4 regions of the Thermosinus thermophiluss DSM 23256 genome follow, and region 4 is predicted to be linked to each of the others. Evidence: riboswitches for the same ligand, from Rfam matches in the RefSeq annotation. Region 4 holds a riboswitch; each other region holds the start of a gene.
What was found. A riboswitch is a leader RNA that binds a small molecule or an ion and turns the genes downstream of it on or off. The one in region 4 is predicted to bind S-adenosylmethionine.
Positions count from the first base shown of each region.

Region 1: linked by a shared signal. The riboswitch ahead of BLQ99_RS06115 (YezD family protein) and the one ahead of metF (methylenetetrahydrofolate reductase [NAD(P)H]) in region 4 are both predicted to bind S-adenosylmethionine.
Region 2: linked by a shared signal. The riboswitch ahead of metK (methionine adenosyltransferase) and the one ahead of metF (methylenetetrahydrofolate reductase [NAD(P)H]) in region 4 are both predicted to bind S-adenosylmethionine.
Region 3: linked by a shared signal. The riboswitch ahead of BLQ99_RS05790 (homocysteine synthase) and the one ahead of metF (methylenetetrahydrofolate reductase [NAD(P)H]) in region 4 are both predicted to bind S-adenosylmethionine.

Region 1 is NZ_FNBU01000007.1:106,030-113,429, forward strand. Features, by position in the region: gene BLQ99_RS06090 (AzlD domain-containing protein) at 1-287, opposite strand, end outside; gene BLQ99_RS06095 (AzlC family ABC transporter permease) at 277-1,008, opposite strand; gene cysK (cysteine synthase A) at 1,352-2,290, opposite strand; gene BLQ99_RS15035 (hypothetical protein) at 2,661-2,837, opposite strand; gene BLQ99_RS06110 (YezD family protein) at 2,894-3,085, opposite strand; gene BLQ99_RS06115 (YezD family protein) at 3,104-3,268, opposite strand; SAM riboswitch class I at 3,353-3,449, opposite strand; gene BLQ99_RS06120 (hypothetical protein) at 3,664-4,182, opposite strand; gene BLQ99_RS06125 (glycoside hydrolase family 73 protein) at 4,243-4,704, opposite strand; gene BLQ99_RS06130 (transcriptional regulator) at 5,096-5,704, opposite strand; gene BLQ99_RS06135 (putative bifunctional diguanylate cyclase/phosphodiesterase) at 6,076-7,400, opposite strand, start outside.
Region 2 is NZ_FNBU01000009.1:72,945-80,344, reverse strand. Features, by position in the region: gene fmt (methionyl-tRNA formyltransferase) at 1-45, opposite strand, end outside; gene def (peptide deformylase) at 45-509, opposite strand; gene priA (primosomal protein N') at 640-3,075, opposite strand; gene BLQ99_RS07100 (heavy-metal-associated domain-containing protein) at 3,318-3,545, opposite strand; gene metK (methionine adenosyltransferase) at 3,610-4,800, opposite strand; SAM riboswitch class I at 4,857-4,958, opposite strand; gene coaBC (bifunctional phosphopantothenoylcysteine decarboxylase/phosphopantothenate--cysteine ligase CoaBC) at 5,010-6,212, opposite strand; gene rpoZ (DNA-directed RNA polymerase subunit omega) at 6,222-6,428, opposite strand; gene gmk (guanylate kinase) at 6,443-7,072, opposite strand; gene remA (extracellular matrix/biofilm regulator RemA) at 7,094-7,360, opposite strand.
Region 3 is NZ_FNBU01000007.1:45,887-53,286, reverse strand. Features, by position in the region: gene BLQ99_RS05815 (transcription repressor NadR) at 1-40, shown strand, start outside; gene BLQ99_RS05810 (DMT family transporter) at 59-937, shown strand; gene BLQ99_RS05805 (MFS transporter) at 1,128-2,447, shown strand; gene BLQ99_RS05800 (zinc ribbon domain-containing protein) at 2,796-3,188, shown strand; tRNA gene BLQ99_RS05795 (tRNA-Arg) at 3,287-3,361, shown strand; SAM riboswitch class I at 3,795-3,897, shown strand; gene BLQ99_RS05790 (homocysteine synthase) at 3,974-5,266, shown strand; gene metX (homoserine O-acetyltransferase MetX) at 5,320-6,480, shown strand; gene BLQ99_RS05780 (Hsp20/alpha crystallin family protein) at 6,750-7,199, opposite strand.
Region 4 is NZ_FNBU01000006.1:94,980-102,379, forward strand. Features, by position in the region: gene BLQ99_RS05400 (GNAT family N-acetyltransferase) at 1-480, shown strand, start outside; gene BLQ99_RS05405 (class I SAM-dependent methyltransferase) at 514-1,173, shown strand; gene BLQ99_RS05410 (DUF3473 domain-containing protein) at 1,166-2,083, shown strand; gene BLQ99_RS05415 (aldo/keto reductase) at 2,187-3,194, shown strand; gene BLQ99_RS05420 (histidinol phosphate phosphatase) at 3,391-4,167, shown strand; gene metF (methylenetetrahydrofolate reductase [NAD(P)H]) at 4,243-5,100, opposite strand; SAM riboswitch class I at 5,263-5,369, opposite strand; gene BLQ99_RS05430 (cupin domain-containing protein) at 5,492-5,842, opposite strand; gene BLQ99_RS05435 (patatin-like phospholipase family protein) at 6,006-7,031, opposite strand; gene BLQ99_RS05440 (DUF2935 domain-containing protein) at 7,216-7,400, opposite strand, start outside.

The DNA of each region.
Region 1 (7,400 bases), on a different contig from region 4:
ATACCAGTGGTCAGTGTCACAACAATATTACGGCTTTTATATGCGACAATCGCTGCAACAATACCTGCTAACAAATAGTGGTTGTGAAAAGATAGATCGAGCTGCCCTTTCGGCAATACCAAAGACGGCACAATCAGCGCCGTAAGAATGGCTGTGGGAATGTGTTTTAACCAGCGCTCCAGCCAGCCGGGAATTCCCGTTTGCCTGAACAACGCTACAGAGCTAAACCGGGTCGCAAATGTTACCAACGCCATACCGACTATTATCGCAAAAGTCTCAAGATGCACGCTTCTTGTCTCCTTCCATCAGCCCCCCGATTATCGTTGCCACCAGGCAGGCCGCGATCATGTACCATTTTCCGGGTAGATATAATGCTCCCGCCACAGCGATAAGCCCGGCGATTATGCAAACCGCCACACTCGTCCGGTCCGTTAACCTGGGAAACAACAGTACCAAAAAAGTGGCGGGCATCGCAAAATCCAATCCCCATGCCAACGGGTCGGGAATGTAACTGCCGACAAAAACTCCTGCCACCGTTGACAAGCACCATGTGACATACATGAAAAGACTGACTCCCAGATGATAGGAAGGATTATATCCTGCCTGATAAATGCGGCTGACGGTTATGGCGTAAGACTCATCGGTCAGTAAAAAAGAAAGCAGCACCTGCAGCGATAAAGGCTGTCGCACCAGATATGGCGCCAAGGAAGCCCCCATCAGCAAATGGCGTAAATTAACCAATAAGGTTGTAAACACAATAATGCCCCAACCGGTGATGCCGGCCCCGATCATTGTAATGCCAATAAACTGGGCAGCTCCGGCAAACACTAAGAGTGACATCATCACTGTTTCCAGCGGTGTTAGCCCTGCTGTCAATCCCATTACACCACAGGTAATGCCAAAAGGTATAACACCTACCATAATTGGCCCGGCGTCCCTGGCGCCTTGCCAAAATTGCGGCATTGTCAAACCACGTTCCGTTACCTGCGCGGTTCTTGCATTATCCACACTGCTGACCTCCTATCGCGAAAATATCCAAAATGTAAAATTACATCCGAACATTGGCAATACCTGCAAACAAATAAAATAATCGAGTAGAGTAAGGCCCTGTAATTTGCTAAGGTCTGGCATACTGTCGCATAACAAAATGAAGCATAAAATGTCGTTTTTGACACCTTATGCTTCCTAAGCTCAGTCATTTTCTCAATTCAATTATTTCCGAGGCATTTTCCAACGGTTCGCTGCGTCTTCTTATCCGCTAAATAACCGTCATGATCCATATCTTGGGTAACTCAATAAACGAGCCGCATTTCTTCTGAAATATCTCGCACATAATCGCTATAAATATATGCTACAGTTCTTCCTGGAAAAGCGCCGTCGAAAGGTACCTTTCCCCCGTGTCGGGCAGCAACACCATGATGGTCTTTCCGGCATTCTCCGGGCGCTGAGCCACTTGGGTGGCGGCAAAGGCTGCGGCGCCACTGGATATGCCGACAAGCAGCCCCTCGGTCTTTGCCAGTTCGCGGGCGGTGGCAAAAGCTTCCTCGTTCTTGACTTTGATAATCTCGTCGATTATTTTCACGTTAAGGACATCAGGCACGAAGCCGGCGCCAATACCCTGGATTTTGTGAGGACCGGGTTTTCCGCCGGAAAGAACGGGCGAGTCGAAAGGTTCAACGGCGACGACTTTGAAAGAAGGTTTACGCTGTTTTATTACCTCCCCGACACCGGTGATAGTGCCACCGGTGCCAACACCACCAACGAAGATGTCTACCTGGCCGTCAGTGTCGTTCCAGATTTCTTCCGCAGTCGTGACACGATGGATTGCGGGGTTGGCAGGGTTCTTAAACTGCTGGAGTATGAAAGAATTGGGTATTTCAGCCGCCAGTTCCTCGGCCCGGCGTATGGCCCCCTTCATTCCTTCCGCCCCTGGCGTGAGCACCAGTTCCGCGCCCAGCGCCTTGAGCAGGTTACGCCGCTCGACACTCATCGTGTCCGGCATGGTAAGGATAAGCCGGTAGCCTTTGGCAGCGGCCACGAAGGCCAGGGCTATGCCGGTGTTCCCACTGGTCGGCTCGATGATAACGCTGTCCTTATTGATAAGTCCCTTGTCTTCGGCGTCCTTGATCATGGCGTAACCGATGCGGTCTTTGACGCTGCTCAGTGGATTGAAGTATTCCAGTTTGGCGATGAGCTTGGCGTTTAGTCCCTTTGCTCTGTTGTAATTCCCCAGTTCCAGAAGCGGGGTGTTGCCGATGAGATCTGTCAAGTTCGTCGCTATTTTGGCCATTTTTGTTTTCCTCCTAAGCTTTTTGTTTATTCTCAAGGTCAAGAACTTGGTTCATGCTGCCAGTGCGGTAACCGATGACCGCGCTGCCCAGCCACTCCGACCACGGGCAGCAGGATCTACCGGGAACAGCGGTATAGTTGGTCCGTGACTAAGAGTAAAAAACAAAGCTGAGATAAAAGTCCCGGTGGGACTTTACCTCAGCCTTCAGTCTTACTGATCAGCTCAGAGTTATTTACTTGTTTTTAAGTTTACCACATGTAGCCATTGGTGTCAACGTGCTCTATTTTAGCCATGGCGCAAACAAATCATCAAGCAGATCGCGCGGGTCCTCGAACCCCACGCCATGCAGCTATATTCTTAGCAAAAGCCGTCACTTCTTCGGGTGCCAGCCTTGGAGCTGCCTGATCTCGCCCATTACCAGGCTGTATGTGCCGCACTGCTTCGCTGAGATTGGGGTACCGGGCTCTCCCTTGGCACGGTTCATCGCCGCACCTTCGCCGTTGCGGCGCAGCGCCTCACCCAGGTTTGCGCCGCAGACGAATGGCACCTGAAAAGCGTGATTGTTTATATGAAACTAATTGTAGTCTTCTGATTGGCCTGAAATCAGATGCCGTCGCCGTCCACACCTTCCAGTCGCGGTAGGCGCCTTTTCTCGGTTCTATCGATCTGGGTCACTTTCCCGTCTTTTATCTGAATGACCACTTGCCCGTACTGAAGACCGCTGAGAGCCTTGAGAATTTCCGCCCTGACAGCCCCGATCTTAAAATCGCTTACCCCGTTTGTTTTCGCGTCCATCTCGCTTCCCCTTTCCCATCAGACCAGCCTGATTTTCTCGTTTATTTCGATCTGGATGACTCTCCCGTCCTGAACGATGATCGTGATTGAACCGTATCCTACTGTGCGGATTGCCGCCTCAATCTTTTCCCATACCCGGGGTGGCAGGTTGTCGGGTGTATTCATGTTACTGCTAACCGCCATGGCCATTTCCTCCCTACTCTTTGTTAATCGGTCAGCGGCAAACAAAAAATCCTTTCCGAGGAAAGGAATGTTAGTATACCTCTCCTCTCATCTTCCAGGATTACTCCTGCTGGAATTAGCACCTTGCGTTGCCGGTTGCCGGGTGTCATCGGGCCAGTCCCTCGACCTCTCTGGATAAGAGTGACTTATTTGGTTGTTTTAGATATTAACACGCCGATATAAACACTGTCAATAGCCATATTCCATCCCAATTGTTCCGAATGTATCGCCACGCCTCAACAATTGCGCGTTTCCGACTTGCCGCTATTGTAGTCTTTAATAGTTTTTTATGACCTCTTGCGCCTTTTTAAGGTTCCTAAAGCAGCCGAAACCACCGAGTGAAACCTAAGGGGAAATTATTTCATTATTGGAAACTGCACTCCACCAGCCACCGTCTTCCGGTCTCCGTAAACCCACCAGCTGACCGATTTCCACAGTTGCCCATTCACCTGCGCTGCCGGACCGTTCATCGACCAGCCAACGCCAACATTCAGCGTAGGCTTAGGGGCGGTAATATTAATACGAATTTCAGTTTCTTCAGTAACAACCAGTTTGCCTTTTTCAAACTTAGCTTCTTCTTTAACCTCGGCAGGGACTTCAAACTCCTTGCCGTTTACTTTTACATAGACCTTACCCTGCCGCTTCTCGAATTGGACGTTTGTGCGTTCTTGCTGGCCTGTTTTGGGATCCGTTTCTTTAGGAACGTAAACGATTTCCCGGGTACTGGTATTTTGTCCCTGGATATATACAGCTTGCGGCTCACTGGGTTTTGATGGTTTTCCGTCCAAGTTCACGCTGATTTGCGGCGTCTGTTGCTGCTTGGGGAAAAACTTTTCGCCCACCCAATGATTAGCAAAAATACTGCCGGCGGCCACAATGACCGCCCGCAGTATATACACAGCTTTTCGAAATTAGTATGCAGATCAAACATCACTTTAGGCCGCTTGCTCGTCGTAACACGTCAGGTCGTTCGCCCTGATCGTCGCCAGCACCTTATCCGCATACTCCGGGTCCGTGGCATATATTCGTCCCATCGTACACACAAACTGCTCAATGTCATGCGTTTCTTGCCATATGGCCAGCGCGTCAGCGTATGCCGGCTCCTCAGTCATTAGCACGCACCAGTCCTCCACGGCCTCGTCCAGACTGGCGTAGTCCTTGAATTCGTCATTTATAGTTACCCATTCGCCGTTAATATACTCCTGTGTGGTGATGGTTATTGACTTGTCACCAGCAACGGCCTTGCGGCCAAAAAGGTTATACTCGCCGATTGTATACCGCCCCCAGCCGCTTTCCAGTGCTCCCTGGGCGATGCAGACGCTGGCAGGCAGGCCGTACTTGCGGCAAACACGTTGAGCTACGGGTCCCAACCAGGCAATAAACTCATCGGGTGTCACCAGTTTTCCCCCTTATCATACGGATTTTTTCCCTGTTCGCTATTAGCCACACTATCTACAATATATTTTATGACTGCAAGGGGCCCAGCGGCCCCAAATACTGCTATGCCGTCCCAGCAACTTTTTAGTTCAATTTTGCATTACTGCGGGCATTCCACTAGTAGCCTACAACCCAAAACAAAAATAGGAGCAGAAACGCCCCTATCAATGCCTGATGATGTATTTTTGCATGCGATTCATGCTCAATGCCGCACTCCCTGCCAAATAAAAACAGCCACCTGCATGAAAAGCGTTGCAGCACAGCCGACGCGTTGCGGAAAGGCCATCTTCAACTTCTGCCGCGTTTTTCTACCGTGTCGACGAAATTCATACTGCAGAAAATAGTAGTTGCTTATTCTTTACTCAAAGAGTGTTTGGTGCGCATCTCATCACTGCACACTGGACAATAGTCGTGCGTAAATTCCGCTTCAGAATGCGTTTTTAAATACTTTTCGAGGGTTATCCAATTGCCCTGTTCGTCACGAATACGATGGCAGATCGAGCAGATTGGAATTAGTCCCTCTAGCTGAGTAACAAGGGATACATCTTCAGTAAGCACGATTGCCATTCGCTTGTTTTCATATAGTATTGGGGCTGCCGTCACCAAGAGGGTTAGCCTCTTGACCTCACCATCTTGGATAACATTAAAAATACCTTTGTTGCGAGATACAACTTGTCCGTTTAAAGCTTCGAGTACACTTTTACGCAACACGCATCTCAAACAACCGGGTGATCCTCCGCAACCCTCAGGACCACGAGCGTTAACGCATCTCAAGACCTCTCCACACTTTTGCAGGTGGGCTTCTTCTTTGGAAATACAAAAAAATTTTATGGCTGCGTCATTGATGCACCGTACTCTAACTTCGTTATTTACAATCATTACAGCTAGCGGCATAGTCTTGATGAGAAAAGCCGCAAGGCTGGCATTCAACTCACTCGACAGATCTAAGCATTCCCGCACTGTTTCCCATACCACCTTATACAAAATTGTTTCGACCAATTCATTGCGATTGTAATTACTTTGTTGTATCCATTCACTTTTTTGTTTAATTAATTACGTTGCTGACCAAATCTCTTTAAATTTGGTTCATCTACTCATTAACACATGAGAATGTATTTGGCAATCCAAAAATGCAGATTTCGGCAATTAAGTAATTATTCATCCATCCGCATAAACTTGACAAGGAGCCTCTGCGGGTATGATATTTAGGCTGCGCGGCGTTGCTTAGGCAACACCGCTAGAACAGCCAATCATACCCGCCCCTCCATGCAAAGTTTATGCAAACTTTGTTCAATTTCGGCATTTTATACGTGCAGATTTCGGCAGCCAAACTATGCAAAATAAGTCTGCCATAAACATGAGAAGCTAATTTTTAATATGTCATCAATTGGACGAGGCCTACCAAAGAAATATCCCTGCCCGAAATCAGTCCCAATTTCCTTTAAAGTTCGCCATATCATCTCGGTTTCGACAAACTCCGCAATTGTTTTTTTCCCCAAAGTGTGGGCTACCGTATTAATGGCTTGTACTAAGGCTTTTTGAGTTAAGTCACTATCCAAGTTCCTTATAAACGACCCGTCAATTTTGATATAGTCAACAGGTAGCATTTGGATATGTGTAAACGAAGAAAACCCTACGCCAAAATCGTCCAGAGCAAATTTGCATCCAAATTTTTTGAGGTGGCTAATCCAATGCCGGGCCTTTATTAAATCTTTGACTGCCGCAATTTCCGTAATCTCAAATCCGATTCTCTCAGGCTTTATTCCTTTGTTGAAAAGACCAAATTCAATAAAGTCAAGTAACTCATCATCACCTACACTTGAAGGCGAGAGGTTGACAAAAATGGATAATTCAGGATTTTTCATCAATGCTTCCATAGCAGCATTAATGACCCATCTGTCAATTTGACTCATTAGACCAAAACGCTCCGCAGTAGGAATAAACTCATTCGGGTAAATAATTCTTCCATCAGAATCCAAGATTCTTAACAGTGCTTCGTAATGACTTATCCCAGCTTCTGACATAATCGGCTGATAGTGCAAAACAAGGCGATTATCTCTCAAACTGTCATTAATCTTTTTTACAGTTGAATGTGTTTCAAATAGCCGTATTTTCTCGTCGCAGTTTTCAATAGATACCGCTCTATTTTTACCTTCTTCTTTGGCCCGATATAAGGCCACATCGGCATAGGCCAGGAGTTTTTGTGTGTCTGTTAGCTTATCAATAATGGTAATACCGATACTAACACTTACCTTACAATGGTTGCCAATCAAATCCACAGCAAACTCGACTTCATTTAGTGTCGCCAATATCTTTTTAGCTACCCTTTTTGCCCCCTCGACGCTTACGCCACGCAGTACAATGGCAAATTCATCGCCGCCAAGTCTTGCTAAAAAATCGTTTTTTCTAATAATCGCTTTTAGTTTTTTCGTCAAATCTACTAATACCTTATCGCCTGCGGCATGTCCGAACGTATCATTAATGACCTTAAAATTGTCTATATCAAGAAAAAGAAGCGCACCTGTAGTCTCCTTTTTTGCATTTTGCACAGTTTCCTCAAGATATTTTTCAAGATAGTGCCTATTGGGAATACCCGTCAGCCAATCATGGGTAGCCATGTGCTTTAACTGTTCTTCGGCTTGCTTTCTATCCGATA
Region 2 (7,400 bases), on a different contig from region 4:
GGCAAAATCAGGAGTACCCATAAATACAACGCGCAGCTTCCCCATTACTCCTGTCCTTGCCCCTTGTATAATGTTTTTGCTTTTTCAATAAACAGCACGCCATCAAGGTGGTCAATCTCATGCTGCAGTGCCCGCGCCAGCAAACCGGTGCCAGTAATGCGCACTTTTTTCCCTGAACGCTCCAATCCCTCGACAACTACCTGGGCATATCTTTCCACTTCACCGTATACCCCCGGAACGCTGAGACAGCCCTCGGTATTTGTTTCGCTGCCTTCTGCTGCAACAATCACAGGATTAATTAATTCGATAAGCCCGTCACCGACATCGATAACAATAATTCGTAACGAGGCACCTACCTGCGGCGCTGCCAATCCCACTCCTTCTGCAGCATACATGGTCTGGGCCATATCATCCAGTAATTGTTTGACTTTGCGGTCAATTTTACCCACCGGCGCGGCTTTTTCTTTTAGAACTTTATCGCCGGCTTTTTTTATCTCTAGGACTGACATGCGTACCTCCTTAATCGGTATTTACTTATGTCCAATTCTAACATAAAAAATGGAAAAACGCTATCCACCGTTCGTGACACGATCGTAATACTAAATTGCCCGAAAAACAGCATCATAATAATCCACCCACCTACAATAGGTTAAGTGGATCAATATCGAGAATAACGTCGCGTCGTGAAGCAATTCCCATACTAGCAAGCGTTTCCTTAACTTCCGCCATCGTATTACTTTTGACTAAAATATTCATGCGGAAAATATCTTCAATCTTGGCAATTGGAGCAGGAAACGGGCCTACCACTTGCGTTTTCCCAATACTACCAAGCGACCGTTTCAATTCATCGGCCAAATTTTGCGCCTGGCGACAAACAAGCGTTTCCTCAGTCCCGTGTACAGTTAATTTTATTAATCCTCCAAAAGGAGGATAATACAGTTGACGGCGATACGCGGCTTCAATATTATAAAAAGCTTGGTAATCGTGGGCGGCGCCGGCTTTAATTGCATAGTGTTCGGGATTATACGTCTGGACGACGACATGCCCCGGCCGGCTGCCCCGCCCTGCCCTGCCGGCCGCCTGCGTTATTAGGGAAAACGTCTTTTCCGCGGCGCGAAAATCTGGAAGATTCAATGATGTATCAGCGGCAATAATGCCAACAGCCGTTACGTTTGGGATATCAATTCCTTTTGCGACCATTTGTGTCCCTAGCAGTATATCGTATTCTCCCCGCGAAAATGCAGAGAGTATGCGTTCATGCGCCATCTTGCCGGTCGTGGTATCCTGATCCATCCTTACCACCCGGGCTTCGGGAAAAAGCTCGGCCAGTTCTTCTTCTACCTTCTGCGTGCCCGTTCCAAAATAGCGAATATAGCGGCTGCCGCAAGCCGGGCAAAGATTGGGCGCCTGCCGCGTCTTTTGGCAATAATGACACCTAATTGTTTTATCCGTGGCGTGATAAACAAGCGAAACGTCACAGTGCTCACATCGCAAGACATAACCGCATTCCCGGCATAACACAAACGTGGCATAGCCCCTGCGGTTCAGTAAAATAATAGCTTGTCCTCCTTCACGACGGGTCTGCGTTAGCAGTTCGCGTAGTGGCTGAGAAATTACCCCCCGGCGCCCGGCCGCCAGCTCCTCACGCATGTCTACCACCGTCACCGCTGGCAAGACCTGGCCATCTACACGCTCAGACAAGGTTAGCAAAATGTGCTTGCCCGAAAGGGCTTGATAGTAACTTTCTAATGACGGAGTCGCACTGCCAAGCACTACCGGCGCTCCTGCCTGTCTCGCCCGGGTAAGGGCCACCTCACGTGTATGATAACGGGGACTTTCTTCCTGTTTATATGTAAACTCGTGTTCTTCGTCCAATATAATAAGGCCAATTTTTGCACAAGGGGCAAACACGGCAGAGCGAGCGCCAATCACTATACCCGCTTCGCCGGACCGGATTCGTTGCCAGGCATCGTGACGCTCGCCTGCTGACAGGCGGCTGTGAACCACGACTACGTCTTCCCCAAACCGCTCTTTAAACCGGGAAACGGTCTGGCCTGTCAGGGCAATTTCCGGCACCATCATAATAACCTGCCGACCCTGCTGTCTTGCCGCCGCTGCTGCCTCAATATATACTTGCGTTTTGCCGCTCCCGGTTACGCCATGAATAAGAAAAGACTTATACTCTCTTGAAGCAATAGCTGCTATGATTTGGGCAACGGCCTGGCGCTGCTCGTTCGTCAATGCAAATCGAGCTCCCTGCGGCGGCGTCCCGCGATACAATTGTGCATAACTATTTCGCATCACCCGCCGCCGTTCACTGCGGACTAAGCCGGCTGCAATAAGACGTTTAACTGTATCCGCACTGATCCGGTGCTGTTTTAGGCAAGTTGGTGTTAGTTCTGACTCTTCCAGTAGGACTGCCAGCAGCCGCTGTTGCGCTGGTTTGCCTGTTAGGCGGTCAAGAGCTTTCGCGGCTTCTTGACGGCTTACTGCAAGCATCAGCCGCTGCTCAAACCGCGGTCGGAACTTCGATGTACTCGTTGCTGCCCGTTCGACCAAATTCAACCGCTCCAATTTACGGAGAACATTTAACACGCTCGGGCCAAATTCTGTAACAAGTTGTTTTTGGGTAGTCAGGCCCTTTACACGTAAATGATTAAGCACCTCGCGCATTTCGTCTGAAATTTGGCGAGGAAAGAAAAATTCTGGTTCGCTCTCTTTTTCGTTCAAACGATATGCGGTATGACTTTTTAATTCTCCTCTTCCGGGCACAAACAGGCGCAAAGCTTCGGCGAGCGGACACAAATAGTAATTGCTCATCCACTCGGCCGTTTGCAGCATATTTTCATCAAACCATGGCTCATTGTCCAACACGCTCAATAAGGGCTTTAACCCTTCTGCCTCGGCCTGCTCTTTGACGGCAACAACAAAGCCTTCGGCCTCGCGTTGGCCAAAAGGCACCCGCACACGCCATCCCCTGCCGACAAACGCCAATTCCGGCGGAACCAGATAAGAAAAGGTGGCAGCGATAGTCCGTACCGGAATATTGATGGCCACTTCCGCAATGCGCCCCATTTTCTTCACCTCATAAAAAAGAAGAGTACTGTTTGCAGCAAACAGTACATCTTACTTCGCTGTTCGGTATAATCTAGATAATTCTAGCTTAGGCCGGAAATACCTGCTACCGGTCATCATTTTGTTCATAACCGGCCAGGAACTCATCTAACTCAAAACACGTATCCATAGGCTGACGTTTAAAAAAACGTTTCAAGCGACGCTTTCCCAGCGGCGTAAAACGGTACCGCATAATAAATAGCCTACCTGCGGATGGAATATCCGAGCGTCTGCAAAGTTTCTTCAATATAGCCGCTGGCGATTATATTAGCGTCATACTCAACCGTAACTTGTCTGGTATTTAGATTAACATCGACATCGGTAATCCCGTCAAGATGGCTTAAGGTGTGCTCAATGCGGTCACGGCAATGATCACCCTTAAGACCGCCAATCGAATATACCGACTTCTTGATTGTTTTTGAAACAGGCACTGCAATACTAACCCCCTTTGGCTTATCTCTATGATGTTAGTATTGCCAGTACCAGCGGTTAAAATTAAAGATTTGCTTCCCGCCGTAAAATTTCCGCTTTATCGGTTCGCTCCCACGGAAGGTCAATATCCGTTCGGCCAAAATGTCCGTAAGCTGCTGTCTGGCGGTAGATAGGACGACGTAAGTTCAGGCTTTTGATGATACCGGCCGGACGGAGGTCAAAATGCTTTTGAATAAGTTCGACAATGCGGCTTTCGGGAATTTTAGCGGTACCAAAAGTCTCAACCATAATCGATACCGGGCGGGCAATACCGATTGCGTAGGCTAACTGAATTTCACACTTATCGGCCAAGCCGGCGGCTACAACATTTTTGGCCACATAGCGAGCGGCATAAGCTGCTGACCGGTCGACTTTAGTGGGGTCTTTGCCGGAAAAAGCGCCGCCGCCGTGACGGGCCATGCCGCCATAGGTATCGACAATAATTTTGCGCCCAGTCAGGCCGGCATCTCCCTGCGGCCCACCAACGACAAAACGGCCGGTAGGATTAATATAATATTTGGTTTGAGCATCTAGCATATCTCCGGGGACAACGGGAGTAATAACTTTGGCGATGATATCTTTTTCAATGGTGGCAAGATCCACGTCAGGGCTGTGTTGAGCCGAAACGACAATGGTATCCACACGAACCGGCTTGCCATCCATATACTCTACTGTCACCTGGGTTTTTCCATCAGGACGCAGGTAAGCAAGTTCACCGTTTTTACGAACTTCGGCCAGCCGGCGGGCCAAACGGTGAGCTAAGGCAATAGGCAATGGCATGAATTCGGGGGTCTCATTAGTTGCATAGCCGAACATCATGCCTTGGTCACCGGCACCGATTGCCTCGAATTCATCCATCTCGCCGCGTTTAGCTTCCAGCGCTTTATTTACGCCCATCGCGATATCCGGCGACTGCTCGTCAATTGATGTCATCACACCACAGGTATCACCGTCAAAACCGAATTTTGCACGGGTATACCCAATCTCTTTGATGGTCTCCCGCACAATCTTCGGAATATCGACATAGCAAGACGTTGTAATTTCTCCTACCACGTGGACAAGGCCGGTTGTTACTAAAGTTTCACAAGCGACACGGGCCATGGGGTCTTGGGCAAGGATTGCGTCGAGAATACTGTCAGAAATTTGATCGGCAATTTTGTCCGGATGCCCTTCGGTAACCGATTCCGAAGTAAATAATACCCGTTTTTTTTCCATTTGTGCACCTCCTAATCAATAAAAAAACTCCCATAAGGGAGGCTTTGGTCGTATACTCCCCATCTCGCGCCATGCGCCGGAATTGGCACCGTTTTGGACTTGCCAAATGGTTGCCGCGGTTTCATCGGGCCAGTCCCTCCACCAACTCTTGATGAGTATAGTATATGTAATTTTCACCAAAGCAATTTTAAAGTAAAACAAGAAAAAAATCAACCTCTTTTTGTCAATAAATCGCAAATTCTGTCAAGAACAATTTCCGCAACACGCTTTTTTGGCATTTGTTCTAGTTCTTCAACACTACCATCACGGTAAATAAGCTTAACAATATTAGTGTCGGCGTTAAAACCCGCACCCGGGAGCGTAACATCATTAGCTACTATCATATCAAGATTTTTCTTGGCCAACTTTTCCTGGGCATTACCAAGCAAGTCCTGCGTTTCAGCGGCGAACCCCACCAGGATCTGGTGGCGCTTCAACGCTCCCAACTCCCGTAAAATATCCGGGTTTTTTTCCAAAACAAGAGTAAGCGTCTCCCCGGTTTTTTTGATTTTATGCTCAGCTATTTCTTTAGGCCGATAATCGGCCACAGCCGCCGCCTTAATCACTACATCACAGGCAGCATATTCGGCCAACACGGCCTGCCGCATCTCTTCCGCTGTTTCCACCATTTTTACTAAAACACCCCGTGGCGGGTTTAATCCGGTGGAGCCGGAGACGAGAATAACCTCCGCGCCGCGGAGCGCCGCTGCTTCGGCGATTGCATAGCCCATTTTGCCACTCGACCGGTTGCCTAAATAACGCACTGGATCGAGCGGTTCCCGCGTACCGCCGGCAGTAACCAAAATTCGCTTTCCGGCCAGTACACCGTGCGGCCGGAGCAGTTCATCCACTTTGGCAACAATTATCTCCGGCTCGGGCAAACGTCCGGGACCTTCCACCCCGCAGGCCAGCATGCCTGTTGCGGGTTCAATAATGTGATAGCCCAATCCAGCCAGTTTTTGCAAATTTTGCTGGACAATAGGATTTAGATACATATTGCTATTCATGGCTGGCGCCAGTACTATCGGCGCTTTGGTAGCCATCACAGTCGTTGAAAGCATATCATCGGCAATACCGTTGGCAATTTTGCCAATAATGTTGGCAGTTGCAGGGGCTATTAAAAATAAATCGGCCAAAGTGGCCAATGCAATATGCTGAACATTCCAGTTTTTCGGTTCTTCCCACATATCAACAACTACCGGATTACCGCTTATCTCCCGAAAAGTAAGGGGTGTAACAAATTCAGTAGCCGACTTGGTCATAATAACATGAACAGAACTCCCGGCTTTCCGCAAACGGCTGACTATTTCCACACTTTTATAAGCGGCAATGCCGCCGCTAACGCCCAGGACAATATTTTTGCCCTTCATCACGGTGGCCTCCTACTTAATACCTGTCTTGGTACGTTCATAAGTAATTTTGCCTTGGGCAACCTCTTCCAAGGCTATGGTAACGGGTTTATTCGATTTGCTTTCCACAAGCGGAGGCTCACCATTCATAATTTCCCGGGCCCGCTTTGCTGCAAGAACGACTAATGTATATTTACTGTCAACTTTATCAATTAAAACGTCTAAGGATGGACGAATCAACCAGACTCCCTCCTTTAAAGTTTTAGTACGTTCCGTGAAGTTTGACAAATGCTGTCAATCAAGCCATTGTTGCGCTCCACCCGGCATTTTTCCGCCGTAATAATTGCGGCTATTTTGTGTACTGCACGCTCCACTTCGTCGTTCACAACCAAATAATGGTAGTTATAAGCGCAGCTTAATTCACTCGTTACACAGCTTAACCGTTGTTTAATCGCTTCAGCACTGTCAGTCCCTCGTTTATGAATGCGATCCGCCAGTTCGTCCAAAGAGGGCGGCAAGATATATATGAATACCCCCTGGGGAAACTTCTTTTTAATCTGCAACGCGCCCTGGATATCGATCTCCAACAAAACATCCTTGCCACCATTTAGTAAATCCATTACATATTGCCGCGGTGTTCCATAAAAGTTCCCGTACACTTCGGCCCATTCAAGCAGCTCATCGTTTTCAATCATGGCTTGAAATTTTTCGCGAGATACAAACCAATAGTTAACCCCGTTCACCTCCCCGGTACGGGGTGAGCGGGTGGTGGCTGAGATTGAGTAATATAAATTAGGATCATTACGCAGCAATTCCCGGCAAATCGTCCCTTTACCTGTCCCGGACGGCCCGGAAAGCACAATTAAGATCCCTTGCTGCGCCATTTGCGAGTCTCCTTTCAGTGTCTATTCCGCCGTATCATCGCTTGTATCCTTGCTGGCCAAACGATGGGCAACCGTTTCGGGCTGAACAGCTGAGAGAATGACGTGATCACTATCGGCGATAATAACGGCGCGAGTACGGCGGCCATAAGTCGCGTCAATTAACATCCCTCTGTCACGGGCTTCTTGAATAATTCGTTTGATGGGAGCCGATTCGGGGCTAACAATGCTAACAATACGGTTAGCCGATACGATATTGCCAAAACCAATATTAATAAGTTTAATCTCCATAATAAATTCCCCCTAATAAAATTCTGGCTGCGCTTCACAT
Region 3 (7,400 bases), on a different contig from region 4:
TGAAGGCGCCCTCAGGCAGCAGGGAATATTGCTTAGTTAGGAAGGAGATTTGTCGTTTATGGAACTGGAAACAGGGACGGCGGCCGGCGGCGTCAGCCGGCGTATAGTAGCCGATCTGTCGCTGCTTTTTGTTACTTTGATCTGGGGAACTACTTTCGTGGTAGTAAAGAACGCGTTGGCCGATATTGGCCCTTTTTGGTTTGTAGGCATCCGGTTCGGCCTGGCTTTTTTGTTTTTGGCGGTACTGTATCACCGGCGGCTGCTGGCCGCCTGGCGGAGTCACGCCCGCCTCGCCGGTCTTATCGGTTTGGTTCTGTTTGGCGGCTTTGCGCTGCAGACGATCGGTCTAGAGTACACGACAGCAGCTAATTCAGGTTTTATCACCGGTCTTTCCGTTATCCTTGTTCCCGTTATTGGCCGCTTCTGGGGGCAAAAGGGCCCCGGACCGGCGACCGTGGCGGGGATTATCAGCGCTGTTTTAGGTTTGGGGCTGCTCACGCTCAGCAGCGATTTCCGGTTTAATGTCGGCGACGTCCTTACTTTGCTGGCCGCCGTGGCATTCGGCGCCCATATCGTCATGGTCGGGCAATATGCGCCGCGCGGGGACGCCGTTGTTTTGGCCATTCTCCAGATCGGCGCCGTTGCTGCCGCCGGGCTGGCCGGCGGTTTTGCTTTCGAGCCGGTCCCGGCCGTTTTCAGCCGCAAGGTATGGGTTGCCCTGGCGGTAACGGCCATTCCCGCTACGGCGGTGGCGCTCGTGGTGCAGAATACCATGCAGCGCTTTACCACCGCCACCCGGACGGCGATTATTTTTGCCATGGAGCCCGTTTTTGCCGGTTTGGCCGCCTATCTTCTGTTGGGGGAAATACTGACCGTGAAACAGATTATCGGCTGCGTTCTCATCGTAGCCGGCATGATTATCAGCGAATTAGGCTAGGCGGGTTAAGCGGGAGTAGCAGCGGGTTACGTGAATACAAGCTCTTTTGCCTGGGAAATAGGCCACCTCCTAATTTTTTACCAATATAGAAGTACTTTACTATAGCGTACCCCTCTTGTTACTTTACGGAATAAGGTTTATAATAATTACAACTGTCAAGACAGATGTAATTACAAATGGAGGGGTCACTGTGGATATTGTCAGCCGTCTCGAACAAGTGCCTGTTAGCAAGTTTCATTATAAGCTGCTGGTAGCGACCGGCCTCGGCTGGATGTTCGACGCCATGGATACCGGTCTTATCGCTTTTGTTTTGCCGGCGCTCGCTAAGGCCTGGGGGTTGTCGCCGGCCCAGATGGGTTATATCGGGAGCGCCGGGCTGGTTGGGATGGCCGTAGGGGCAGTGCTATCCGGCTTTGCCGCCGACCGGTACGGCCGCAAAAAAGTTTTTGCCGTGACACTGCTAATTTATAGCATTGCCACCGGGCTGTGCGGTCTGGCCTGGGATTTTACATCGCTGCTGGTTTTTCGTTTTTTGGTTGGTTTTGGTCTGGGCGGCGAATTGCCGGTGGCGGCGACGCTGATGACCGAATACTCGCCGCCGGCGGCGCGGGGTAAGTTCATCGTTTTGCTGGAAAGTTTCTGGGGACTGGGGTGGCTGGCGGCGGCGCTGATTGCTTATCTGTTTATTCCCTTTTACGGTTGGCAGGCTGCATTTTTCATCGGTGCCTTGCCCGCCTTGTATGTTTTTGTTATCCGTTTGGCCGTGCCGGAATCGGTGCGGTATCTCCTGGACAAGGGACGGCTGGACGAAGCTCATGCCATCGTCAGTGGCCTTGAAGCGGCGGCCGGCGTGACAACGGCCTTTGCCCCGACGGCGCCGAAAGCGCAGACGGTTCGGCAAGTAATGTTTGCCGAACTGTGGGCGCCGCCCTTCTTACGGCGTACTGCCATGCTTTGGCTGCTGTGGTTCGGTATTGTTTACTCATATTATGGCATTTTTACCTGGCTGCCATCGCTGATGACGGCCCAGGGATTTACCATTATCAAAAGTTTTGAGTATGTGCTGATAATGACCCTGGCCCAGCTGCCAGGCTATTTCAGCGCCGCTTATTTGGTGGATCGTATCGGCCGCAAGGCGACACTGGCGTTGTATTTGGCGGCCAGCGCCGCCGCCGCTTTTGGTTTTGGTTATGCCAATACTCCCTGGGCGCTCATTGTGTGGGGGAGCCTGATGTCTTTCTTCAATTTGGGCGCATGGGGAGTAGTATATACTTATACGCCGGAGCTTTATCCAACCCGCATTCGCGCGTTTGGCTCGGGCTGGGCGGCGGCCGTGGGCCGGTTTGGCGGTATCCTGGCACCCACCATTGTCGGTTATATGCTGGGAGGAGGCGCCGCTTTCGCCGGAGTGTTCACGATGTTCACGGCTACCATGCTGTTTATTGCCACTATTGTTTTAGTGTTGGGCGAAGAAACGCGCCGAAAATCGCTTGATGAAATTAGTGGTTAAAAACGTCAGAATTTGCATCTGTTATTAAGAACAAGTAATAAAATTAGGGATAAGTCCCAAATTTTTTTACTTGAAATTATCTTTAAATTCTGATAAAATGAAACCACAAACGACGTGAGAGGGTGGTGCAAAACATGAATGTTACGCTCAAAGATGTGGGGAGTTTGCTGATTTACAGTATCGGCACCGCCTTGGTGCTAACCCTGGCCGTTATGAGCCTGCACTAAAACAACGCTAGCTGCTGGCCGCGTCGCTGGACGTGGCTTTTCTATTGGGCCTTGTTTATTGATTTTGCTTGACTGGAAATGTTATAATATTAATGTATATACTCCGAAAGGAGCCGTTTGGGTGATTACGACTATTTCGTTTATCATTGGTTTTATTGCTGCTTATTGGGTGTATAACGACGCCAGAAGCCGCGGTCATGAATTAGGCACGGCCTTGTTGTGGTCCCTGGGAACGCTGGCTATGCTTATTGTCTTCCTCCCGTTATACCTGCTCATTGGCCGAAGGCAAGTCATGAAAACTACCAAGCGCCAAGAGCCGGTCATTGATGTGGAGGCTACACCGGTAAACGACCAGATCCATTGTCCGATGTGCGGCGCCAAGGTCAAGGAAGATTATAAGGTTTGTCCTTACTGCAGTTATACACTAAAGCCCAAGTGTGAGGCATGCGGCCGTGAACTCAGCCGTGAATGGCGCACTTGCCCCTATTGTCAGACTCCGGCTGCGCCTAAGTAATCTACTCCCAAAAGTTTACACAAAAAAGTTACAAAAAAACATTAGACAATACCGGTTATTTATGATATAATCATTTCTGTCGCTGAACACAACACCATGCGCCCGTAGCTCAGGGGATAGAGCGCCGGCCTCCGGAGCCGGGTGCGCAGGTTCGATTCCTGCCGGGCGCACCAGAAAGCGCATAAATACTGGGTTGGAAGGCATTCCAACCCAGTATTTTGTTTTTCTAGGCATTCAGCTTCTTTTCATTACTTTCGATAATCCATTGGTTAACTAATTGTATTGCATGTATATGTGTGTACATTGCAAATAAATACAAAAAGGTTGCTTGCAAATTACATAGGAAGTGGCAGGAGAACGTTTTCTTTCGGTTTGAATTAATGACTGGACTCCGGCAGTAGCTAAAAGCAGCGGCCAATCCGCATCAGCGCCAGGAAGCTTTTTTCCGACATTAGATAACGCACCTCGTTGTTCATAGTGACATTTTATCAAGATAATCTACAAGGTGACATATCACAAGATAATCACATTTTAATAATCCGGCTATTGACATTTGTTTCAATATATCCTATAATCTGCTCAATTACAAAAATATAAGGCATACACCTCTTATCCAGAGTGGTCGAGGGACTGGCCCGATGACGCCCGGCAACCGGCTTTTATAAGCAGTGGTGCTAATTCCAGCAGGAGAAATCCTGGAAGATGAGAGGAAAGGTGCGCGTGTACAAAACCCCCTTTCCTCTGGAAAGGGGGTTTTTGTATGCCGGTGAAAGGAGAAGAAGGAAATGCATTTGCCAGACAACCTGAAAATTGCCACTTTGGCCGTTCATGGCGGCCAGACTCCCGATCCCGCCACCGGGGCCCGGGCTGTGCCTATCTATCAGTCGACTTCTTACAATTTCCGCGACAGTGATCACGCCGCCGCTTTGTTTGCCTTGAAAGAAACGGGCAATATTTATACGCGGATAATGAACCCTACAACCGACGTATTGGAAAAGCGTATGGCCGCGTTGGAAGGCGGGGTGGGCGCGCTGGCTTTCGCCTCCGGTCATGCGGCGATCGCTGCCACTATTTTGAACATTGCTAAAGCCGGCGACGAAATTGTTAGTTCCTCCGCTCTTTACGGCGGAACGTATAACCTTTTTCTGTATACTCTGCCCAGGCTGGGTATAACTGTTAAATTGGTAGACCCTAGCGACCCGGAAAATTTCCGGAAAGCCATCACACCAAGGACTAAAGCTGTCTATGGGGAAATTATCGGCAATCCCGGGCTTGGGGTACTGGATATTGAAAAAGTCGCCGCTATAGCCCATGAGAATACCATACCGCTGATTATCGATAATACTTTTGCCACTCCTTATTTATGCCGGCCTTTCGATTTCGGTGCCGATATCGTAGTCCATTCGGCAACGAAATTTATCGGCGGTCATGGTACGACGATGGGCGGTATCGTCGTCGACGGCGGTAAGTTTAACTGGGCCGCAGGCAACTTTCCGTTATTGAATGAGCCTGATCCCAGTTATCATAACTTGCGCTATTCTCAGGAGTTTGGCCCCATGGCCTTTATTATTCGCCTGCGGGTGCAAGTTTTACGCGACCTTGGCGCCTGCATCAGCCCTTTTAACAGTTTTCTGCTGCTTCAGGGACTGGAAACGCTGCACTTACGGATGGCCCGTCACAGTGAGAATGCCCAGACTGTGGCAGAATACCTTGCCGCACATGATCAGGTAGCGTGGGTCAACTATCCCGGTCTTCCTAGCCACCCGCAGCATGACTTGGCGCAAAAGTACCTGGCAAAGGGTGCGGGAGCCATCCTGACGTTCGGCATAAAAGGCGGTCTTGCGGCCGGCAAAAAGTTTATTGACAGCCTTAAGTTGCTTTCCTTGCTCGCTAACGTTGGCGATGCCAAATCACTGGTTATTCATCCCGCCAGCACCACTCATTCGCAGCTTACATCAGAGCAGCGCGCCAGTGCGGGAGTGCCGGATGACATGATCCGTCTTTCCATAGGAATTGAAGATGTAAGCGACATAATTTACGACCTTGAGCAGGCCCTGGCGGCGGTCCAAGCGCTTTAGATGGGGAGAGTTTGCTCTATCCTTATAGTTGGCGGTAGGAGGTGGATGGTGTTTTGCGTCCATTTCTTAAGTATGCGAAAGTGGCTGACCCGGACAATCCTCTCGTACTGACCATGGGTGGAACACTAACCGATGTTACCGTGGCTTATGAAACTTACGGGACACTATCGCCCAACCGGGACAACGTAATTTTGGTGGCCCACGCCCTGACTGGCGACAGCCATGTGGCGGCCCACGACGACAAGGACGAAAAAGGTTGGTGGGACGCATTGGTAGGACCGGGACGGCCGATAGACACCAACCGTTTCTTCGTTATTTGTTCCAATGTTCTGGGTGGATGCCGGGGAACGACGGGGCCGTCCTCGCCGGACCCGGCGACCGGGCGGCCGTACGGCATGCGGTTTCCCGCCATTACCATACGGGACATGGTCCATGTCCAGAAACGGCTGTTAGAGCAACTTGACATTTACCGGCTGGCCTTGGTAATCGGAGGATCCATGGGCGGGATGCAGGCTTTGGAATGGGGGGTCACTTATCCCGGATTTATGGATGGTATAATAGCCATTGCGGCTCCCGGTTATTCTTCCGCCCAGTCCATAGCCTACAATAAAGTGGCGAGGGAAGCGGTGATGCTCGACCCGGCCTGGCGGCAGGGTGATTATTATGGTGGCGCCGGCCCGCAAATCGGCCTGTCGATCGCCCGCGCCCTGGGAATGATTACCTACCAAAGCGAGCCGTCAATGGCCGCTAAGTTTGGCAGGAGAATGCGCGGCGGTCAGTTCGAAGTGGAAAACTACCTTGACTACCAGGGGATTAGCCTGGTACGCCGGTTTGACGCCAACTCCTACCTTTATTTGCTAAGAGCCCTTGACCTTCATGACCTTGGTGCCGGTTATGCGTCTTATGAGGCAGCCCTGGCCAGGATTGAAGCTCGTGTCTTAATCGTAGGGGTAAGTTCCGACATTTTGTATCCGGCTTATCAGCAACAGGAGCTGGTTGAAGTCCTACGCCGCCTCGGCAAGGCTGCGCGGTATGCCCAGATTGACAGTCCCCATGGACATGACGGGTTTTTGATTGATTTTGACGCGTTAAGCCCAGTTTTGTCGGACTTTATCAATACGATAGCGCCGCCGGTCCGCTTGCCCTGGGCACAGTCTTTTTTCCGGGCATCAAGTCTGGCCTATTTTGGCGCCCGGCTGGTTCCCGAGTTTTAAATTCCTAAAAATTATAGAATTGCTTTAAACTGCTCGATTAATAATTCTATTCTTTTTTCAGTATTAAGAACAAGCGGCGACCATGCAAGACGTGGCTTCGGCCAGTAGCACTCTGGCGCAAATGGCGTAAGAATTGCAGCAAGCGGTACGGGTAAGATAGAAGACGGCAGATTGGTCGGCCCTGTAATCGGGGTTGGCCAATCTGCCGCTTTGCTTTGGGGTGCCCGGCAGGGATAAAAAACAGCCGTACCGGTAAGTACGGCCGCTGTTTACTGAATTGGGATGTTGCTCCTTCTTCTCTCGTTCTTGTCTTTCTTAGGCAGCGTAACGGTAAGGACACCGTCGGTAAATTTAGCGCTTATTTGGTCTTCAATTACATTATCGACATAGAAGCTCCGCTGGAGCTGGCCAAACCGTCGTTCTTTCCGCACATAGTTTTCTTCTTTTACTTCCTGGGTTTCATTGCGTTGGGCCGCGATGGTCAAATAATTATTTTCATAACGCAGGGTAATATCTTCCTTCTTAACCCCTGGTAAGTCCGCCTCGATGATGTATTCGTTTTCCGTTTCCCGAAGGTCGACGCGAAAAGAGCCTGTCAGGGCAGCAATGTTTTCAAAAGGCGCCAAAAAGTCATGGTCAAAGAAGCTCCGCATAATTTGATTAAAATAGTCGCGTGGGGCGGCAGGCAAATTGCCATTGCGATGCGGTAACCCAAACATAGCTTTATCCCCTTTCTTTAGAGTTTACTATTTTAAGGATGTACACCGGCCGGCAATTTTAAACATATTAATTATCTGTTCCGGCATAGGTATGGGAGGATGTCTGGCTGCGCCGGCGTGTAAATACGCCGAAAAAGTTGCCGATAAAAGGGTAAACCGGCACTAAGGGTAAAGAAAGTAGAAAAATAAAGTGTCAGAAAT
Region 4 (7,400 bases):
CTCGGGTCACCTGCCCCGGACATTCGCTTTTTCAAACTTTTCTTCGAGCAGTTGCCCGAACATGCTTTTCTGCTCACCGTGCTTGACCGCGAAACCGGAAAGGTGATTGGCGGCATGCTGCTGCTATTAAGCACGGGTAATGCAACCGTCTATTATCCATATGGGGCGACGCTTGTAGAGTATAACCGAAAGTACATAAATAATTTTATGTACTGGGAAGCGGTGAGGTTTGGCATCCGCAAGGGAATGAAGCATCTTGATCTTGGCCGGTCGCAGACCGGATCGGGCACGTATAAATACAAGGCGCAATGGGGAGCCGAAGCAAAGCAGCTCAAGTACCTGGTGTATGATGGCGGCCGCGAAGTTTCTGGCCCGCCCGACAAAAGTAGCGTCAGTATGTTCGTTAACCTATGGAAGGTCGCGCCCAAATTTCTTACCGACAGGCTGGGCGGACAGTTGATCAAGTATATTCTGCCCTAATCTATAATAATTTACTGAATGGCGGAGGAGACAATGAGCAATAATTGGCAGCGTTATTTTGACCAAAAGGCGCAAACTTATGGGGCATCGGTCAAAGCATCCGATTATTTTGACGATGCCAGTTTTTTTATGCAAAGGGACAACATCTTACGTTGGCTGGGGGAATTAAGAGGTAAGGAAATCCTTGACGCCGGCTGCGGCGTGGGCGCTTTCAGCGAACCGCTTACCGGGCAAAACACGGTTTACGGGGTGGACTTCTCGGAAAAAAGCCTTGAGTTTGCTGCTGCCCGGGGACTGAAAGTAATACCGGGCGACCTGATGACCTTACCTTTTACCGATAATAAGTTTGACGTGGTCTTGTGTATTGGTGTAATACAATTAATTGAACAATACAAGCCGGTTATCGCCGAACTGGCAAGAGTCACAAGGCCGGGAGGAATACTGCTGGTGCAAACTTTGCATAAGCGTTCGCTGCAGCGCAAGGTTCTCGGGTTATTTGAGCCGAAGAAGTTTGACCGGATGTATGACATGGACGAACTAAAGCAGTCATTCACTGACTGTGGCTTGGAAGCTATGGAATTTCTCAAGATGTATCATCCTTTTAAGTTTGTAAGCCAAAGCGGCGACGTCGGGGCATGGTCCGATATCTTCTGTACTTCATTCGCGATCAAAGGGAGAAAGAAAATTGGCTAAACCGGCAAGCGAAGTCAGCGTTTATAATTTGCTTACTTTTGATATCGAAGAATGGTTTCATGCCAATTATGAGCACATAAATCCTGCTGACTACAGAGGCAAAGGCTCTAATTTCAGGGCCCAGGTGGACATGCTGCTCCAGTTATGCAGCGATGCGGGCTGCAATGCCACTTTTTTTGTCCTGGGTTCTATCGGTGAAGATTATCCCGATGTTGTGAGGAAGATAGTGCAGGCAGGGCATGAGGTTGCCGCACACGGCTATGGCCATCACCTGGCTTACAAGCAGACATTTCAAGCGTTTAAAGCGGATGTGCAAAAAGCGGTGGCTATTCTGGAGGATATCACCGGCACTAAGGTTTTAGGATATCGGGCGCCATCATGGTCGATCGTGGAAAGTAACCTTCATTATCTTGAAGCGCTGGAAGAGTTGGGCCTAATGTATGACGCCAGTATTTTTCCGGTCAAAACCTTTCTTTACGGTATTCCGTCGGCTCCCACCGACATTCATAAGCCAAGGGTAAACGGTAGGGAGCTCGGTATTTGGGAGGTACCCACGTCGGTAGTGAGTCTCTTTGGGCGGAATATCGGCTACTCCGGCGGATTTTACTTTCGGTTTTTCCCGGCATTCTTGATCAAAAAAGCCATTCGCGCGGCCAACCGTAAGGGCAGGAGCGTCGTTGTCTACCTGCACCCGCGCGAGCTCGATTGCACGGAACGAAGGCTAATCCTTCCGTGTAAAGAAGCTTTTATACACTATTACAATATCCGGGGAACAAAAGCCAAGCTGGAAGATATAATGATGAGTTTCAGCTTTACGTCGATTGCCACGCAACTTGAGCGCCTGGCGACCACTGCCCAAACCGCCGATCGACAAGAAAGTTTAGTGGCAACCAAGCCCAGCCAATTTTAGAAAATAGTGAAGGTATTTGCAAATAGGCAAAGAAAAATAAAATTAAGAGAATTAGTCCAAAACAGCTGCCGTTTATAAGCGCAAGCGAATGGAGGGATCTCATATGCTGAAACGGCGTTTGGGCCGAACCGGGCTGGAAGTTACAGAAATTAGTTTCGGGGCGTTGCCTATCCAGCGTTGTACGATGGAAGAGGCCGGGCCAATATTGCATGCTGCCCTGGATGCGGGGATTAATTTCATTGATACGGCGCGCGCTTATACCGATAGCGAGGCCAAAATCGGGCAGCATATTGCCGGACGTCGGCGCGAGTTTTATCTGGCAACCAAGAGTATGGCCCGCGATAAGGAAGCCATGGCCAGGGACATTGACCTTAGTTTGAAAACAATGCGGACCGATTACATTGACCTGTACCAGCTACATAATATAAAGACCCGGGCTGATTTTGAGGCGGTTATGGCGCCTGGCGGCGCCCTTGAAGCGCTCAGGGAGGCCAGGCAAGCGGGAAAAATCGGTCATATTGGCATAACCGGGCATAACGTGGAGCTTTTGGCGGAAGCGATAAAAACCGGTGAGTTCAGTACGGTGCAGTTTCCGTTTAACTTTATCGAGACCAGGGCGCTTGATGTGCTTTTCCCGTTGGCCAGGTCGCTGGATGTTGGCTGTATCGTGATGAAGCCGCTGGGCGGCGGACAGGTTAAAAATGTTGAACTTGCCCTCAGGTTTATTCTCGAACAGGATATTGCCGTCGCCATTCCCGGTATGGACCGCGTTGAGCAGGTCGCACAGAATGTGCAAGTGGCGAAGAGTTTCAGGCCGCTTACGGATGAGGAACGGGCGGTACTCGCAGCCGAAGCGCAAGTTATCGGGCCCAATTTCTGCCGGCGCTGCGGTTACTGTTTGCCATGCACGGCAGGGATAGATATTCCTACGGTGTTTATTTTCCATTTGCAATATGTATCTTATGGGCTAAAAGAGGCCATCCCCATGCGTTATGCGGCACTGAAAGCGAAAGCCTCGGACTGCACCGGGTGCGGCGTATGCGAAAAGCGCTGCCCGTATAACCTGGCGATCCGCGAGCGCATGCGGCAGGTGGCTAAAGATTTGGGTTAAGGACAGCAGCAAAAAGCCCTGGTTTCCGGACTTCAGCCGGAAACCGGGGCTTTGCTTGTTGCCGGTACAAAGCCGGAATTTTATAACAATTCTTTGCCCATGGTTTGTTTTAGAAGTTAAGCATAGCCTGTGTTATAATAGGAACTATGAAAAATTTCACGAAACCGGATACATCAGGCCGAACGGAGCGATGACAATGTTGTTTGATACCCATATGCATACCAAGTTTTCTACCGATTCGCGGATGACTATAAATCAGGCTATGACCAAAGCCGGTGAGTTGGGCTTGGGAATTACGATTACCGAGCACATGGACCTTGATTATCCTGAGCCGCAGGCCTTTATTTTTAATCCCGCGGCATATTTCGCCGAGTATGAAAAATACCGCAGCGAGCAGGTTCTGCTTGGTATCGAGATTGGTATGCGGCCTGGCCTGGAGGCCGACAACCGGCGGATTGTCAGGGACTATCCATTTGACTATGTCATTGGTTCGATCCATGTCATTGACAATATAGACATTTATTGCGCCGAGTTTTATAACTTGCGGACGAAAGCTGAAGTTTACCGCCGGTATTTTGATGCGATGGCCGAGTGCCTGGAGTCTTATGAATTTATTGACAGTCTGGGGCATATCGACTATATTGCCCGGTATGCCCGGTTTGCTGATCCTGAAGTCTATTATCACGAGTTTCCGGAGCTCATTGACCGGGTGTTGGCTGCCGCAGCCCGGCGGCAATTGGCTTTGGAGATCAACACCCGACGGTTAAACCGGGAGGAGACGGTAAAGGCGCTTGTTCCGGTCTACCAACGGTTTTACGAGCTGGGCGGGAGACTGGTAACCATTGGTTCGGACGCGCATACTCCCGGCGATATCGGCAAGGGTATGGACGTGGCCCTGGCCATTGCCGATTATTGTCACCTTCGGCCGGTCTGGTTTAAAGACCGGAAAATACAATATGTGAAAAAAAACTAAAAGACAGCCTGGTAACGGCTGTCTTTTTACGTTAGCCTGGCAGATTCGAGTGGTTGCTTTGCCGGTGTGAGGCGCCTAGCGCAGGCCCGTATTCCGGACCAGGGTGCGTGCCAGATGGGGGCGGTTCATGGTATACAGGTGTACACCGTCAATGCCGTGAGCAAGGAGGTCTTCGATCTGGCGGCTGGCGTACTCAAGGCCCGCCTGTTCCATTGCTTCTTTTTGGTGACCATATTTGTCCATCAGCTTAACCAGCGCCGGCGGCAGCGTAGCGCCGCAGAGCGAGCAGATGCGTTCCACCTGGGGGCGGCTGAAGACGGGCATGATGCCGGCCATGACAGGAACGTCAATGCCCAGCGCCCGGGCGTCTTCCAGGAAGCGATAGAGCATGGCGTTGTCGAAAAAGATCTGGGTGATCAGGAAATCGACACCACTGTCCACTTTTTCTTTAAGAAACCGTAGATCGTCCTCCCGGCTGGGGCTTTCCAGGTGCCCTTCAGGGTAGGCGGCTGCGGCGATGCTGCAGGGACGGCGCTGCTGGCGGATAAAGCGGATGAGGTCTTTGGCACGGTAAGGGGTGGGGGGAATAGGGGCGTCTTTTGGAGGGTCGCCCCGTAAGGCAAGGATGTTTTCAATGCCCTGAGCGGCAAATTCGTGCAAGATTGCCTGAATGGTCGCTGCGGTGGCGCCGACGCAGGTAAGGTGCCCCAGGGCGGGAATGCCGTGGTCATGCTGGATGTGTCGGGCTACTTCCAACGTGCGGCCCCGTGTGGAACCGCCTGCGCCGTAGGTAACGCTGATAAAATCGGGCTTTAGCGCTTGCAGTTCTTCAATGCATTGGAAAATGGACTCCAGGGGGGAAGCTGGTTTGGGCGGGAAGGTTTCAAAGGACACGACAGGGCGTTTTTGAGCGAACAGCTGGTGTATCAACATGGGCGGCATCCTTTCTTGGCGTTATTTTTTGGCGCAGGTTTTGTCCAGGGGGGCCAGCCGGGTGCTTCCGACGGCGCCGAGGTGGTCGCCGATAATAAGGTAAAATAAAAGCGTCTCTTTCCGAGAGGAAAGAGACGCCATATTATGGCAGCCATACCTTTCCTCTCATCTTCCAGAATCCGAAGATTCTGCTGGATTTGGCACCAGACGCATTGTTGCCGGTTGCCGCGGTTTCACAGGGCCAGTCCCTCCACCGCTCTTGATAAGAGTACACGGTATACAACTTTTGGAAGTTGAGATTAATATACGCCAAAAATGTATTTTCTGTCAAGGGGTTTATCACTAAACAAACAGGCTTTACGCCAATAATAGCGTAAAGCCTGTTACCATCTTATTTGGAGTAGAGAATTAAAGCGATGTATTCAAGATCTTCCGTACCGGTATTTTCAATGGAGTGGGACTCGCCGTCGGCCGTAAAGACGACGTCGCCGGCTTGGACCTTAACCAGCGTGCCATTATCGTTGACCAGGCCTTCGCCTTTAAGGATGTAGTAAGTCTCAGCGTCGCCATTGTGTTGGTGGTAACCGATAGAGCAGCCCGGCTTGAGAATGCTGTGGGAGAATAACCTGCCTTTGCCTTGCAATTGTTCCATGTCCAACAGTTTAGTCCCAATTACTTCGCCCTTGCCGCCGAACCGGTTGGCGGCAACCTCGGTGACTAATTCGCCGGCCCGTTTAATCATGCTCTCAACTCCCCCTAGATATGTATTATTTGAATTTTCTCTACGTAACCTCTTAATTCCTTTAATGAGTACCGGATTTACTATTTTTTACTAGGATGCAAGATATTGGTTTAACAGACGTGATTTGCTAAAGCGCTGCCAGTGCGCTTGCGCCTAACATGTCTCACGGGCGATTGTATGCTGGGTTTTCAGTGTTATCATACCAAGCGAAATATTTCTCCGTATATCGGCGGCCCGATTCTACCAATGCTTCTTTTTTAGCAGAATCAATTCCAAAATCCATAGTCTTTACTCCTAGTGTATCAATATAGATAGTCCGGTGCCAATCATCGCTATGTAAATGTTGGTTCTGCTGGCTTTCCAAAATAGTTTCGATTAGGCTCCATGTATAGGCAAAAAAGTCGTTTATATCATGGCGAGGTGGTTCAGCATGATCCCGGAATATGGCGATTTCGCTCCCGGAAACCAAACGAAAGCCAAGGGTTTCCTGGTTATAAACATATGGACTAATTTTCTTACCTTCCTCCTGTAGTTGTTGATTATGTTTTTGATAATAGTCAGGTGTTGTTGAAAAACGTTCGACATATTTTCTCCGATCGAAAAGCTTAATTGGGAAATTATCAAGCACTCCGCCATCAACATAACAATCTCCACGGGGGCTGCGCTGAGCTGTGAAGACAAATGGTATTGACATTGATATGCGGACTGCATCAGCAACACACATTCGCGGCGTATGCTCGTGGGAAAAGACTTCCGCAAATTTCGTTGATAAGTTTGTGCCTATAAAATACAAGTCTTTAAAATTATTCGTTTCTTTTAACTTTTGAATATCATGAAAGGTTGCCTCACTGTTTCCGGTTTTAGCACTAATTAAATTTCCCACCCATTCGCGGAAAAAATTACCTCGGTACCACCCAAATTGGGAGATTAATCTACGCGTGTCTCGAATAATTCCCCACGTATCATCTAAAAATTGGCGAAAGTGCAATTCACTTATAATGTTTTTAATTTCTTTTGCGGTGTAATTTAAGCCGACCAATAAAGCAGCTATTGCACCAGCCGAAGTACCACCGACTCGCTTAATGTTCGGCAAGATCTCTTTTTCTTTTAGCACTTCGAGAGCACCGCTGTACGCTATTCCCTTAACACCGCCGCCTTCAAACACTAAATTGCGAAAATGGTAGGACACGATAACGCTCCTCCCCCTAAATCGGTTTTTATAAAAAAATATTACCAGTTTACCCCAGTGATACCATTGCCTCACTTTTTTTAGCTGATCCGGGGTCAGCTCGGGGATTTTTACAGTTGGCATCGGCCTGGCGGCGCACGCATAAATAAGAATAGCAGCCGTGATTGGCTGCCATGTTGGTTACTTACCGAAAGTCATGATCGCAGAGGATTATATCCGGGTTACTGCCTTGCATCATTTCGCCATGTATCAATTCAAGAACTTCCAGGAAGTGCTCCGCCTCGCGCCGGACATGATCGGCTAATAGCGGCGGGATTAGCGAGAGTACGGCGCACTGTTTGATAAGCTCTTCTGCGGCTGCTTTAAAAT